2 regions of the Streptomyces sp. SDT5-1 genome follow, and region 2 is predicted to be linked to the other one. Evidence: riboswitches for the same ligand, from Rfam matches in the RefSeq annotation. Region 2 holds a riboswitch; the other holds the start of a gene.
The links. Region 2 has a riboswitch for ZMP and ZTP ahead of ACTWJ8_RS23785 (glycine hydroxymethyltransferase). Riboswitches for the same ligand answer to the same signal wherever they lie in the genome.
Positions count from the first base shown of each region.

Region 1 (7,279 bases), 3.0 Mb from region 2:
TCGCCGCGTACGGACAGTTCGCGTCGGGGCACGTGCCGGGCAGCGAGGTGGCCGGCACCGTGACGGCCGTCGGCACAGGCGTGGACGACGCGTGGGTGGGGCGGCGGGTGTGGGCGTTCACCGGCATCGGCGGCGGCTACGCCGAGCACGCCGTGGCCCCCGTCGACGCGGTCATGGCGCTGCCCGACGCCCTGTCCGGCGCCGACGCCGTGACGCTCGGCACCTCCGCCGTGACCGCCCACTTCGCCCTGCGGCACGCCCACTTCGCGCCCGGCGAGTCCGTCCTGGTGCGCGGCGCGGCCGGCAGCCTCGGCATCCCGGCGGTGCAGCTCGCGGCGCGCGCCGGTGCGAGCGCGGTGGCGGTCACGACGTCGTCGGCCGAGCGCGGCGAGCGGCTGCGGAAGCTGGGCGCGACCCACGTCCTCGACCGCTCCGGCGCGACCACCACCGACGACGCCCCGACCGGCTACGACGTCGTCGTCGACATCATCGCCGGACCCGACATGCCGGCCTTCCTCGACCTGCTCAACCCGGGCGGCCGCCTGGTGGCCGTCGGCATGGTCGCGGGCCCGCCGCCCGCCGATCTCGCCGGACACATGACGGCGGCGTTCCGGCAGTCGACGTCCTTCGCCACGTTCAGCGCCGACATCGTGCCCGCGCCCGCCCAACACGCCGTGCGCGCCGACCTGTTCACGGGAACCGTCCCCGTGGAGCCGGTGATCCACGCGACCCTGCCGCTGTCCGAGGCCGTGCGGGCCCACCGGATGATGGACTCGGGCGAGGCGTTCGGCAGGATCGTCCTGGTTCCGTAGCCGCCCGGCCTCAGACGCCGTCGAGCCCGGCCTGCCGCACGGCGCCCTCGACCGTCTGCTCCAGGAGCACGGCGATGGTCATCGGGCCGACGCCGCCGGGCACCGGGGTGATGAGGCCGGCCCGCTCGACGGCGGTGTCGAAGTCGACGTCGCCGACGTTCCCGGGGTTGTACCCGGCGTCGAGCACCACGGCGCCCGGCTTGATGTCCTCGCCGCGCACGAGCCGCGGCTTCCCGACCGCTGCCACGACGACGTCGGCCTCCCTGACGGCCGCCGACAGGTCCTTCGTACGGGAGTGGCAGTACGTGACCGTGGCGTCGCGGGCGAGCAGCAGCATGCCGACCGGCTTGCCGAGGATCGCGCTGCGGCCCACCACGACGGCCCGCTTCCCCGCGAGGTCCACGTCGTAGGCGTCGAGGAGCCGCATGATGCCGCCCGGCGTGCAGGACTCGAAGCCGGGCAGGCCGAAGCTCATCGCGGCGAAGGAGTGCAGGGTGACACCGTCGACGTCCTTCTCCGGGGCGATGGCCTCGAACGCGGCGCGCTCGTCGATGTGCGGTCCCACGGGGTGCTGGAGCAGGATGCCGTGCACGTCGGGGTCGCGGGACAGCTCGGTGAGCGTGCCGACGAGTTCGGCGGTCGTGGTGGCGGCGGGCAGCGGCACGTGCCGGGACCTGATGCCGGCCTTCGCGCAGCGTGCCTGCTTCATGCGGACGTACGTGGCGGACGCGGGGTCGTCGCCGACGAGGACGGTGGCGAGGCACGGGCTGCCGCCGGTGCGGCGGGTGAACTCGGCCGCGCGGGCGGCGGTCTGCTCGACGATGCGGCGGGCGAGCCCGGCGCCGTCCATGAGCCGTGCGGTGGAAGTGGTCGTCATCGCTGCCTCCGGGGCGTCGCGGAACCCAGGGATTCCGTGCGTCATGGACCCCCTGCGGAGTCCATCGCCCAGGCGTACGGCTTCGTGTGTCGAGGGGCCGCTCCCCGGTGGTGCTCCACCTCAGCGCCAGTCACGGCCCACGTCGCACTGTAGCTCAGCGCCGCAGTGCCTCGCCGATCTCCCCCGCGGCGTCGGTGACCTCGGCGGCCAGGTGCGGGCGTGCGCGGCCCGCTTCGGTGAGGCGGGAGGTGGGGCCCGCGATGCTGAGGGCGCCGACGGTGCGGCCCGACGCGTCGCGGAGCGGGGCGCCGATGGCCGTGGTCCCCGGGATGTGCTCGTCGACGGACGCGGCCCAGCCGCGGCGGCGTATCTCGTACAACTCGGCGGCCAGCGCGGCGCGTTCGGTGAGGGTGCGGTCGGTGAGGGCGGGGAGCTTCTCCGGCACGTCGAGTTCGTGGTCGAAGGCGAGGAGGGTCTTGCCGACGGCCGACGCGTGCAGCGGCAGGCGGTCGCCGAGGCGGAGGACCTGGGCGCTGTCGTCGGGGCGGAAGACGTGGTGGACGACGAGCGCCGTGCCCTCGTGCGGGGTGGCGATCCACACGGAGGCGCCGCTGCGGGCGGCGAGGGTGTCCGCGCTGTGCAGGGAGCGGGCGCGCAGTTCGTTGGTGTCGATGCCGCCGTTGCTCAGATGGAGCAGGGACGCGCCGATGCGGTACTTGCCGGTGGCCGGGTCCCGTTCCACCAGGCCCGCCGTGACCAGGGTGCCGAGGATGCCGTGCAGGGAGCGGTCCCGCAGGCCCGTCGCGCGGGCCAGCTCGGGCGTGCCGAAGGGCCGCCGCCCGGACGCGAGCAGCCGGAGGACGAGGGCCGCCCGCTCCACCGCCTCGATCCGCTCCGTCACGCGGGCACGGTAGCCCACCGTTGGTCGTCCGCGGGCCCCGGCCCTACCTTCGTAGGTGGCAGGACTGCACCGGACCGACGTATCCCCGCGGAATTGAGCATCCCCATGTCGAAGATCCTTTTTGTCGTGACCGGCTCCGACCACTGGACCCTCGCCGACGGCACCCGGCATCCCACCGGCTTCTGGGCCGAGGAGGCGATCGCCCCGTACGACGTGTTCAAGAAGGCGGGGCACGAGGTCGTCGTGGCGACGCCGGGCGGCGTCGTGCCCACCGTGGACGCGGGCAGTCTGGCGCCCGAGTTCAACGACGGCCAGGAGAACGCGGACCGGATGGCCGCTGCCGTCGCCGCGAACGCGGAGCTGGCATCGCCCGTGAAGCTGGAGGAGGTGGACCTGGCCGACTACGACGCCGTGTTCTACCCGGGCGGCCACGGCCCGATGGAGGACCTGTCGGTGAACGCCGACTCCGGCGCGCTGCTGACCCGCGCCCTGGACTCCGGGATGCCGCTCGGCATCGTGTGCCACGCCCCGGCCGCGATGCTGGCCGCCACGAAGGACGACGGGGGAAACGCCTTCGCCGGGTACGACGTCGCCGCGTTCACCAACGCCGAGGAGGCGCAGGCCGGCTTCGCCGACAAGGCGGCCTGGCTGCTCCAGGACCGGCTCACCGAGGCCGGGATCAACGTACGGGTCGGTGAGCCGTGGGCGCCGCACGTGATCGTCGACCGGAACCTCGTGACCGGGCAGAACCCGGCGTCGTCCGCGCCGCTCGCGACCGCGCTGCTCGAAAAGCTGGACTGACCACGTATCTCCGCCGCGGATGTCACAGTGGACTCAAGCGTTCCGTCCGTCTCGTGGAGGTTCTCCCCGCATGCGTCTGCTGCTCATCCGTCACGGCCAGACCCCGTCCAACCTGAAGCGGCTGCTCGACTCGGCTGTGCCGGGCCCCGGTCTGACGCCGCTCGGGCTCGAGCAGGCGGCGGCGCTGCCGCGGGCGCTGGCGGACGAGCGGATCGACGCCCTGTACGCGTCCACACTGGTGCGCACCCAGCTGACGGCGGAGCCGCTGGCCCACTCGACGGGGCTCGACGTGACGATCAGGGACGGCATCCGGGAGATCGCGGCGGGCGACCTGGAGATGCGCGGAGACGAGGAGGCGGCGCGGGCGTACCTGGCCACGGCGTTCGCCTGGTCGGCGGGTGACACCGCGCGCCGGATGCCGGGCGCCGAGAACGGGGTGGAGACGCTCGGCCGTTTCGACGAGGTGGTGGCCGAGGCCGCGGCGACCGGCGCGGACACCGTGGCCATGGTCAGCCACGGCGCCGTGATCCGGACGTGGACGGCGGCGCGGGCGGGCAATGTCGACGTGGACTTCGTCGCGGCCCGCCCGCTGTCGAACACCGGGATCGTCGCCCTCACCGGTGCGCCGGAGCTCGGCTGGGAGCTTCGGCTGTGGGAGGGGCAGCCGTACGCGCCCTGAGGCGCGGGTCGCTCAGATCCCGAGGACGGCCGGGTCGGGCCCGACGCGCTCGCCGGTCTCGAGGCCCGCGAGCGCGGTCATGTCGTCGGCGTCGAGCTCGAAGTCGAACACGGCGATGTTCTCGCGGATACGGGCGGGGGTCACCGACTTCGGGATGACGACGTTGCCGAGCTGGAGGTGCCAGCGCAGCACGATCTGGGCGGGGCTGCGCCCGTGCTTGCCCGCGATGGCGGTGACGGTCTCGTCGTCCAGGACGCCGTTGCCGCGGCCCAGCGGGGACCAGGCCTCGGTGGCGATGCCGTGCTTGGCGTCGTACGCGCGCAGCTCGCTCTGCTGGAGGCGCGGGTGCAGCTCGATCTGGTTGAGGGCAGGGACGGTGGAGGTCTCGGCGGCGAGCCGGTCGAGGTGCTCGGGCAGGAAGTTGGAGACGCCGATGGCGCGGGCCCTGCCACTGGCGAGGATCTCCTCGAACGCCTGCCACGTCTCGACGTACTTGTCGATCGACGGCACCGGCCAGTGGATCAGGTACAGGTCGACGTAGTCCATGCCGAGCCGGTCGAGGGAGGCGTCGAAGGCGCGCAGGGCGGAGTCCCTGCCCTGCTCGGTGTTCCACAGCTTGGTGGTGACGAAGACGTCCTCGCGGGCGAGCCCGGAGTCGGCGATGGCCTGGCCCGTGCCCTTCTCGTTCTTGTAGAGGGCGGCCGTGTCGATGCTGCGGTAGCCCGCCTCCAGGGCGCTGGTGACCGCGGCGTGCGCCTCGTCGTCGGGCACCTGGAAGACGCCGAAGCCGAGCTGCGGCATGGTGACGCCGTTGTTGAGGGTGACCTGGGGAGTGCTGCTCATGACTCGTGTGTCCTTACGTGGTGACTCAAGTCCTGTGTCTCGCGGGGCGCGCGCACGTTCCTGGGGGTGTGCGCCCGCCCCGTACAACCTACGTCCGCGGGTCGCGGCCGGTTCAGGGGCGGGTCACCCGCCGCCGGTGGCGACGGCGAGTCCGAAGCCGATCAGGACGACGCCCGTGGTGCGTCCGACGGCGCGGCGCACGCCCGGCCGCCGGAACACGGGTCCGGCCCGCGCCAGCAGGAGCGCGTAGCCGCCGAGCCAGGCGACGGTCAGCGCCACGTGGCACAGGACGAGGACGGTCATGCCCGTGGCCCCGGGGAGTTCCGGGGGTGCGAGGGTGGGGAGCAGTCCGGTGTACGACACGGCGATCTTCGGGTTGAGCAGATTGCAGCCGAGGCCGGTGCGCCAGGGGTGCCCCGGCTTCGCGGGCTCCGCCGCGAGCGGGGTGAGGCGGGCGGACGGCCGGTTCTGCCACAGCGCCTGACCGCCGAGGAACAACAGATAGGCGGCGCCCAGCAGTTGCACCACGAGGTGGGCGGTGGCGGAGGCGGCGAACACGGCGGCCAGGCCGAGCACGCTCAGCGCACCCCACAGCAGCAGCCCCGACGCGATCCCGCCGACGGTCAGGAGCGCGTCCCGGGTGCCGGCGTCGACGCCGCGCCGGGTGACCACGGCCATGTCGGGTCCGGGCGCGACGGTCAGCAGGCCGAGGACGCCGAGCGCGGCGGCGAGGTGGGTCAGCATGCCGGGTCGTGTCCTGTCGTGGTGTGCGGGTTGGCGGCGCCGCCCTCCGTGCTGAGCAGGACGACGACGGAGTCGGGGCCGAGGCCGAGCGCCGCGCGCCGCGTGTCGGCGCCCGGTCCGGTGAGGGCGGCGCGGAGTCCGGCGAGGGGCGCGGCACCGCAGGGTCCGGAGGAGACACCGAGGGCGGCGAGGCGGGCGGCGGCGCGGGCGCTGTCGGCGTCGCGGACGGCGACGGCCGCGTCCAGGCCCGCGGACAGACAGGGCCAGGCGAGCGTGGACAGGGTGCCGCAGTTGAGCCCGGCCATGATGGTGCCACCGGTCTCGACGGTGACCGGTCCGCCGCGGCGGAGGCTTTCGAGGACGCAGGCCGCGGTGACCGGCTCCACGGACAGCAGCGCGGGCGCGTGCCCCGAGGGGCGGCTGCGGTAGTGGGTGACCACGGCCTGGGCCAGGGATCCGACGCCCACCGGGACGACGACGAGGTCGGGACCCGCGAGGCCCGCGAGCTGTTCGTCGACCTCGGCGCAGAGCGTGGAGTAGCCCTCGGAGATCCACGCGGGGATCGTCTCGTAGCCGGGCCAGGCCGTGTCCTGGACGAGGATCGCGTCCGTGCTCGCGGCCCGCTCGGCGGCGTGGCGCACGGCGTCGTCGTACGACCCCGTCACCTCGGTGACCTCGGCGCCTTCGGCGGCGATGGCCGCCACGGCGCTCGGGTGGACGCCGCTCGGCACGACCACGTGGGCGCGCTGCCCGAGCGTCCGGGCCGTCCGGGCGACGGCGCGCCCGTGGTTCCCGTCGGTGGCGGTCACGAGGGTGACGGTGCCCCGGGGCCGTCCGGCGAGCGCGCGGTGCACCGCCCACGAGGCGCCGAGGGCCTTGAAGGCGGGCAGCCCGAGCCGACTCGACTCGTCCTTCACGAACACCCGCCCCACCGCCAACTCCGCGGCGAGGTCGGGCAATTCGGTCAGCGGTGTCGGCGCGTAGTCGGGCAGCGCGGTATGGAAGGCGCGTACGTCGGTGGGGGCGGGGTCGCAGCGCCAGGCGCGGGCGCCGGGCCGGGCGACCCACGGCAGGTCGTCATGGAGGGCAGCGGGAATCTCACTCACATGATCAGCGTGCGGCCTGCTCCTACAATCGGTCCAGCGAATGTTTTCGACCGATACCCATCGGCCGAGCCGACGAATGAGGGGCGCTCCCGCGCCGGGAACGGGCACGGCATGTACGACCTGCACCGACTGCGCCTGCTGCGCGAGCTCAAGCACCGCGGCACGCTGGCCGCCGTGGCGGCCGCCCTGTCGTACGCGCCGTCGTCGGTGTCGCAGCAGCTCTCGCAGTTGGAGGCGGAGGTCGGTGTGCCGCTCCTGGAGCCGGTCGGGCGGCGGGTGCGGCTCACGGAGCAGGCCGAGATCCTGGTCGCGCACACGGAGGCGGTGCTCGAACGGCTTGAGCGGGCGGAGGCGGACATCGCGGCGTCCCTCGCCGAGTTGACGGGCACGCTGCGGGTCGCCTCGTTCCAGACGGCCGCCCTCACGCTGGTGCCGGCCGCGCTGACGCTGCTGCGGGGCCGGCATCCGCGGCTGCGGGTCCATGTCACCCATCTGGAGCCGGAGATCTCGCTTCCC
Region 1 covers NZ_CM125963.1:8,127,949-8,135,227, reverse strand. The annotation lists gene ACTWJ8_RS37465 (zinc-binding dehydrogenase) at 1-812, shown strand, start outside; gene ACTWJ8_RS37460 (bifunctional 5,10-methylenetetrahydrofolate dehydrogenase/5,10-methenyltetrahydrofolate cyclohydrolase) at 823-1,689, opposite strand; ZMP/ZTP riboswitch at 1,749-1,833, opposite strand; gene ACTWJ8_RS37455 (IclR family transcriptional regulator) at 1,844-2,590, opposite strand; gene ACTWJ8_RS37450 (type 1 glutamine amidotransferase domain-containing protein) at 2,696-3,391, shown strand; gene ACTWJ8_RS37445 (histidine phosphatase family protein) at 3,462-4,070, shown strand; gene ACTWJ8_RS37440 (aldo/keto reductase) at 4,083-4,913, opposite strand; gene ACTWJ8_RS37435 (LysE family translocator) at 5,037-5,657, opposite strand; gene ACTWJ8_RS37430 (pyridoxal-phosphate dependent enzyme) at 5,651-6,763, opposite strand; gene ACTWJ8_RS37425 (LysR substrate-binding domain-containing protein) at 6,875-7,279, shown strand, end outside.
Region 1: linked by a shared signal. The riboswitch ahead of ACTWJ8_RS37460 (bifunctional 5,10-methylenetetrahydrofolate dehydrogenase/5,10-methenyltetrahydrofolate cyclohydrolase) and the one ahead of ACTWJ8_RS23785 (glycine hydroxymethyltransferase) in region 2 are both predicted to bind ZMP and ZTP.

Region 2 (7,279 bases):
TCGCCGAGGGCGACATCGACATGGTGCTGCTCGCGTTCGGCATCCCCGGCGACCAGGCGCGCGACGAGGACGACCCGATGTCCGCGGTGCGCGTCGCGCAGACCAACTACACGGGCGCCGTCTCCGCGGGCCTCGTCTGCGCGCGGGCGCTCCAGGCCCAGGGCCACGGCTCGCTCGTCGTCCTGTCGTCGGTGGCGGGCGAGCGGGCCCGCCGCGCCGACTTCATCTACGGCTCCAGCAAGGCGGGCCTCGACGCGTTCACCCAGGGGCTCGGGGACGCGCTGCACGGCACCGGCGTGCACGTCATGATCGTCCGCCCCGGGCTCGTACGGTCGAGGGCGAAGGACGACCGCGCAGAGACGCCGATGGCCACGACGCCCGAGGCGGTGGCACAGGCCATCGAGACCGGGCTGCGCCGCAGGTCGGAGGTGGTGTGGGTGCCGGGCACACTGCGCGTCGTGATGTCGGCGCTGCGGCATGTGCCGCGCCCGGTCTTCCGGCGGCTGCCGCTCTAGCGGGCCGGCAGCCGGGGGCCGCGGGTCGTGCGTCCCGAGGTCTGGGCGGGCAGGGCGGACGTGCCGAAGGCGAAGTCGCGCAGCTTGCGCCACACGCCGTCGGAGCCCTGCTCGTAGAGCGCGAAGCCGGTGCAGGCCCAGGCCGCCTCGTACTCGGCGAGCTCCGCGTACGCGCGGTCCATCGACTCCTCGTCGATGCCGTGCGCCACCGTCACGTGCGGGTGGTACGGGAACTGGAGCTCGCGGGCGACGGGCCCCGACGCGTCCCGCACCTGCTTCTGGAGCCAGGTGCAGGCCTCGGCACCCTCCACGACCTGCACGAAGACGACCGGTGACAGCGGCCTGAAGGTGCCCGTGCCCGACAGCCGCATCGCGAACGGGCGGCCGCCGGACGCCACCTCCTCCAGGTGCGCCTCGATCGCCGTGAGGTCCCCGGCCTCCACCTCGGTCGGCGGGAGCAGCGTGATGTGCGTGGGGATACCGTACGCCGCGGCGTCGCCGAAGCCCGCACGCCGCTCCTGGAGCAGGCTGCCGTGAGGCTCCGGGACCGCGATCGAGACACCGATCGTTACGGTCCCCACGTCGTACTCCTGTCGTCTTGTGGCGGGCGGGCGGGTGGCGTCACGTCGTACGGAACGCTGTGGAACGCTTCAGTGCTTGGCGGGCAGGAAGCCGACCTTGTCGTAGGCCTGGGCAAGGGTCTCGGCGGCGACGGCCCGCGCCTTCTCCGCGCCCTTGGCCAGGATCGAGTCGAGCGTCTCCGGGTCGTCCAGGTACTCCTGCGTGCGGGTCCGGAACGGCGTCACGAAGTCCACCATCACCTCGGCCAGGTCCGTCTTCAGCGCACCGTACATCTTGCCCTCGTACTTCTTCTCCAGTTCCGGGATACCGGTGCCGGTGAGGGTGGAGTAGATGGTGAGCAGGTTGCTGACGCCCGGCTTGTTCTCGGCGTCGTACCGGATCACGGTGTCGGTGTCGGTGACCGCGCTCTTGACCTTCTTGGCCGTCGTCTTCGGCTCGTCGAGCAGGTTGATGAGGCCCTTCGGCGTCGACGCCGACTTGCTCATCTTGATCGACGGGTCCTGAAGGTCGTAGATCTTCGCCGTCTCCTTGAGAATGTACGGCGCCGGGAGGGTGAACGCGTCACCGAAGCGGCCGTTGAAGCGCAGCGCGAGGTCGCGGGTCAGCTCGATGTGCTGCCGCTGGTCCTCGCCGACCGGCACCTGGTCGGCCTGGTACAGCAGGATGTCCGCGACCTGGAGGATCGGGTACGTGAAGAGGCCCACGCTCGCCCGGTCGGCGCCCTGCTTCGCGGACTTGTCCTTGAACTGCGTCATGCGGCTCGCCTCGCCGAAACCGGTGAGGCAGTTCATGACCCAGGCCAGCTGCGCGTGCTCCGGGACGTGGCTCTGCACGAACAGCGTGCAGCGCTCCGGGTCGAGCCCCGCGGCCAGCAGCTGCGCGGCGGCGAGCCGGGTGTTGGCCCGCAGCTCCTTCGGGTCCTGCGGAACGGTGATCGCATGCAGGTCGACGACCATGTAGAAGGCGTCGTGGGACTCCTGCAGCGCCACCCACTGGCGGACCGCGCCGAGGTAGTTGCCGAGGTGGAACGAGCCGGCGGTGGGCTGGATCCCGGAGAGCACACGAGGGCGAACATCAGAGGCCATGTGGCTCATTGTCTCAGGTGCGGCACCCGGTTCCGCAGCGGCCGAAGGTCCTGTCGCCGTCCATGGCCCACCTGGTCGTTGTCAGTGGGCGCCGGTAGCTTGTCGATGTGGCAGGAGTCACGCGGGGGCGCGTCGGCGGGGGTGGCGATGCAGTACGTACGAGGGGGTGGGCTCCGGTGGGCCGCGACCGTGGTCCTGGTGGTGGCGCTGCTGCTGGCGGCGGCGCCCGGGGCGCGCGCCAGGCCGACGAATCCCGGGGGCATGGACATCCCCGACCTGGCCGTGGTGATCGCGCCGGGCGCCGCGGCGGGGCCCTCCGTGGCCGTGCACGACGACGACCCGGAGTTCGCCGCGCTGGAGCGCCTGACGACCGGTTTCGACACGGTGACCGAGCGGGTCCCCGAGTCCTGGCAGGAGGGCCGCTTCCCGCCCGTCGTGGCGACGGTCGTGTGGGGCCTGACGGGCGTCGGCGGCTGGCCTCAAACGCATCGGGCGCCGGGCACGGACACCGTGATCGAGCGCCAGGACCAGCTGATCGTCGCGGACGACGGCACGCCGTGGATCCGCACGGACCCTGCGGTCGACGTGACCGACGACGACCTCCGCTGGCACCGGGCGTCCCCGAAGCTGGTCGACCGGCTGACGCAGGCGGGCGTACTTCCCACTCCTCCGTCAACCGTCCATGACTCCACGACCCCGTGGTGGTGGGCCCTGGCGGGCCTGGCCACGGGCCTCGCGGCGGCCGGCGCCCTGTGGCACATACGCTCCCGGGGCCCGCGAGAGCCCCGGGAACCCCGGCAGGAGCTGGTCGACCTATAGGGGCCGGGCGCCGGTGGACATGTCCCCACGCCCGGAGGGCCTCAGCCCAGGTCGATGCGGCCATACAGGGGGAAGCCGGAGAGGAGGTCCGTGGCGCGGTGGGAGACCTCGTCCGCGATCTTCGGGTCGAGGACGTGGCTCGCCTTCGACACCGCCCCGGACTTCGTGGTCCCCGGCTCGGAGGCCGTCAGCACGCGGTCCATCAGCGCCGCGATCTCGTCCATCTCGGCGGTGCCGAGCCCTCGCGTGGTCAGCGCGGGCGTACCGATGCGGATGCCGGACGTGTACCAGGCCCCGTTCGGGTCCGCCGGAATCGCGTTGCGGTTCGTGACGATGCCGGAGTCGAGCAGCGCCGCCTCGGCCTGCCGCCCCGTGAGGCCGTAGGAGGAGGCGACGTCGATGAGGTTGAGGTGGTTGTCCGTGCCCCCGGTGACGAGCGTGGCGCCGCGCCGCCTGAGGCCCTCGGCCAGCGCCCGCGCGTTGTCGACGATCCGCCGCGCGTAGTCCTGGAACGCGGGCTGCCGCGCCTCCGCGAGCGCGACCGCCTTCGCCGCCATGACGTGCGGCAGCGGCCCGCCGAGCACCATCGGGCAGCCCCGGTCGACCTGGTCCTTGAGCGAGTCGTCGCACAGGACCATGCCGCCGCGCGGGCCCCGCAGCGACTTGTGCGTGGTCGTGGTGACGATCTGGGCGTGCGGCACCGGGTCGAAGTCGCCGGTGAGCACCTTGCCCGCGACGAGACCGGCGAAGTGCGCCATGTCGACCATGAGCGTCGCCCCGACCTCGTCGGCGATCTCCCGCATGATCCGGAAGTTCACGAGCCGCGGGTACGCGGAGTACCCGGCGACGATGATCAGCGGCTTGAACTCGCGGGCCTGCGCGCGCAGCGCCTCGTAGTCGATGAGCCCGGTCGCGGGGTCCGTCCCGTACGAGCGCTGGTCGAACATCTTGCCGGAGATGTTGGGCCGGAAGCCGTGCGTGAGGTGGCCGCCCGCGTCGAGGGACATGCCGAGCATCCGCTGGTTGCCGAAGGCCTGCCGCAGCTCGGCCCAGTCCGCCTCGGTGAGGTCGTTGATCTGGCGGACGCCGGTCTTCTCCAGGAACGGCGCCTCGACCCGGTCGGCGAGCACGGCCCAGAAGGCGACGAGGTTGGCGTCGATGCCGGAGTGCGGCTGGACGTAGGCGTGCCGGGCGCCGAACAGCTCGCGGGCGTGCTCGGCGGCGACGGACTCGACGGTGTCGACGTTGCGGCAGCCGGCGTAGAAGCGGCGGCCGACGGTCCCCTCGGCGTACTTGTCGGAGAACCAGTTGCCCATGGTGAGCAGCGTCGCGGGGGACGCGTAGTTTTCGGATGCGATCAGCTTGAGCATCTCGCGCTGGTCGGTGAGCTCCTGCCCGATGGCGTCGGCGACGCGCGGCTCGACGGCGCGCACGACGTCGAGGGCGGCGCGGTACGCGACGGATTCGGGGGTGAGCGGGGTCTCGGTCATGGGGCAGCCTCCGGACGCGGTCGGTTCACGGGTCGGCCCAGGCGCACGGCACACACTGCTCGGGCCGCTCCCCGATGGTCGATCCCATCCCAGCGCGCCAGTCACGGCCCTGCCCTCACAGTACCGGGCGCGGCGCGCGGCGAGGTTTCCGCGTCCACATCCCGAGCGACGATAGGAAGGGGCCACAAGCCCCGCTCACCACCCCGGCCCGCTCACCGCAGAGCCGCGACGATCGGAGATCCCGTGAGTGCCACCGACGCAGCAATCGCCCTCGCCGAAGACCACGGCGCGCACAACTACCATCCGCTCCCCGTGGTCGTCGCCACCGCCGAGGGCGCCTGGATGACGGACGTCGAGGGGCGCCGCTACCTCGACATGCTCGCCGGCTACTCGGCGCTGAACTTCGGACACGGCAACCGCCGCCTGATCGACGCCGCGAAGGCCCAGCTGGAGCGGGTGACGCTGACCTCGCGGGCGTTCCACCACGACCGGTTCGCGGAGTTCTGCACGCAGCTGGCCGAGCTGTGCGGCATGGAGATGGTGCTGCCGATGAACACGGGCGCCGAGGCCGTCGAGACCGCCGTGAAGACGGCCCGCAAGTGGGGCTACCGGGTGAAGGGCGTCCCGGACGGCCGCGCGCGGATCGTGGTGGCGTCGGACAACTTCCACGGCCGTACGACGACGATCGTCAGCTTCTCCACGGACCCCGAGGCCCGCGCCGACTTCGGCCCGTACACGCCGGGCTTCGACATCGTCCCGTACGGCGATCTGGAGGCGCTGCGGGCGGCGGTCACGGACGAGACGGTGGCGGTGCTGCTCGAGCCGATCCAGGGCGAGGCGGGCGTGCTCGTCCCGCCGCCCGGCTATCTGGCGGGCGTCAGGGAGCTGACGCGCGAGCGGAACGTGCTGTTCGTCGCCGACGAGATCCAGTCGGGGCTCGGCCGCACGGGCCGTACGTTCGCGTGCGAGCACGAGGGCGTCGTGCCGGACATGTACGTGCTGGGCAAGGCGCTGGGCGGCGGCGTCGTGCCGGTGTCGGCGGTCGTGTCGAGCAAGGCCGTGCTCGGGGTGTTCCGGCCGGGCGAGCACGGTTCGACGTTCGGCGGGAACCCCCTCGCGTGCGCGGTCGCCCTTGAGGTGATCGCGATGCTGCGCACCGGCGAGCACCAGGAGCGGGCGGCGGAGCTGGGCGAGCATCTGCACGCCGAGCTGGGCCTGCTCACGGGCACGGGCAAGGTCACCGAGGTGCGCGGGCGCGGACTGTGGGCGGGCGTCGACATCGACCCGTCGTACGGCACGGGCCGGGAGATCTCGGAGAAGCTGATGGACCGCGGGGTCCTGGTGAAGGACACCCACGGTTCCACCATCCGGATCGCCCCGCCGCTGGTCATCAGCAAGGACGACCTGGACTGGGGCCTCGATCAGCTCAGGGCCGTGCTCGGCGCCTGACCGGTCGCCCCGGCGTCACAGGATGACGTGGGGCAGGAAGCGGGCGTACTCGTCCGTGACGAGTCCCGCCGACTCCCGGATGCCGAGGCCCGCCGCGTCGTCCTCGACGACCCACGCGCCGAGGACGACGCGGTTGCCGTCGAAGTCGGGCAGCGCGCTCAACTGCTGGTAGCAGCGGGCCTCTTCGAGGTCGGGCGGCGCGCTTCCCGGCTCGTGGATCGTGACGCCCGCCCCCTCCCGCCCGAGCAGCGGCTTCGCCACATAGCCGGGACCGTCGGCGGCGGCGAGTTCGCGCGGGCCGTCGAGGTAGGCGGGCAGCAGGTTCGGGTGGTCCGGGTACAGCTCCCAGAGGACGGCGAGCAGCGCCTTGTTGCTGAGCAGCATCTTCCAGGCGGGCTCGATCCACATCGTCGTACCCGTGCCGCCGCCGTTGTCGAGGCCGGCCAGGACGTGCGGCGCGAATTCGTCGGTGGTGAGCCACTCCCACGGGTACAGCTTGAAGATGCTGCGGATGAACCCGAGCTGGTTGTCGACGAACCGCTCGGAGAGGCTGTCCCAGCCGATCTCCTCCATGGAGATCCACCCGGTCTCCAGACCGGCCTGTTCGGCGGTCTCCTTGAGATACCCGACGGTCATCAGGTCCTCGCCGAGTTCGTCGGCGGAGGAGTGCGCGAAGTAGAGCGGGCTGCCCGGCGGGAGCAGCGAGGCCTGCTTCTTCCAGGCGTCGACCAGACGTTCGTGGAGCGAGTTCCACTGGTCGGCGCCGGGGAAGCGCTCCTCCATCCAGAACCACTGCGGCGACGCGGCCTCGACGAGCGAGGTCGGCGTGTCGGCGTTGTACTCCAGCAGCTTCGCCGGGCCCGTGCCGTCGTAGCGGAGGTCGAACCGGCCGTAGACGGACGGCAGTTCGGCCCGGCGCCGCCAGGACTCGGCGACCGCGGCGGCGACCCGCGGGTCGGTGATGCCGAGGTCGGCGAAGCGGTTCTCGCTGACGATGTGCTCGGCGGCGGCGAGGCACATGCGGTGCAGTTCCTCGACGACCTCCTCGAGCGCCTCGACCTCGGGCAGGGAGAACTCGTAGTAGGCGCTCTCGTCCCAGTACGGGCGCAGCGAGTCGTCGGGGTAGCGGGTGAGCGGGTAGATGAGCCCCTGCTCCTCGACGGTCTGCTGCCAGCCGGGGCGCGGGGTGATGGTGTGTCGCTTCATCGGTGTCTCCGGCCGGTTCAGCCGCCGGAGCTTCCGCCCTTGCCGCCGCTGCCGAAGCCGCCGCGCGTGACGCCGCCGCCCGACGACTTGGTGAAGGAGCCGCTGGAGACGCGGCTGCCCTTCTTCGAACCGC
Region 2 covers NZ_CM125963.1:5,124,521-5,131,799, reverse strand. The annotation lists gene ACTWJ8_RS23805 (decaprenylphospho-beta-D-erythro-pentofuranosid-2-ulose 2-reductase) at 1-515, shown strand, start outside; gene ACTWJ8_RS23800 (2'-5' RNA ligase family protein) at 512-1,096, opposite strand; gene trpS (tryptophan--tRNA ligase) at 1,166-2,182, opposite strand; gene ACTWJ8_RS23790 (hypothetical protein) at 2,288-3,001, shown strand; gene ACTWJ8_RS23785 (glycine hydroxymethyltransferase) at 3,043-4,491, opposite strand; ZMP/ZTP riboswitch at 4,520-4,606, opposite strand; gene rocD (ornithine--oxo-acid transaminase) at 4,735-5,940, shown strand; gene ACTWJ8_RS23775 (glutathionylspermidine synthase family protein) at 5,956-7,146, opposite strand; gene ACTWJ8_RS23770 (hypothetical protein) at 7,164-7,279, opposite strand, start outside.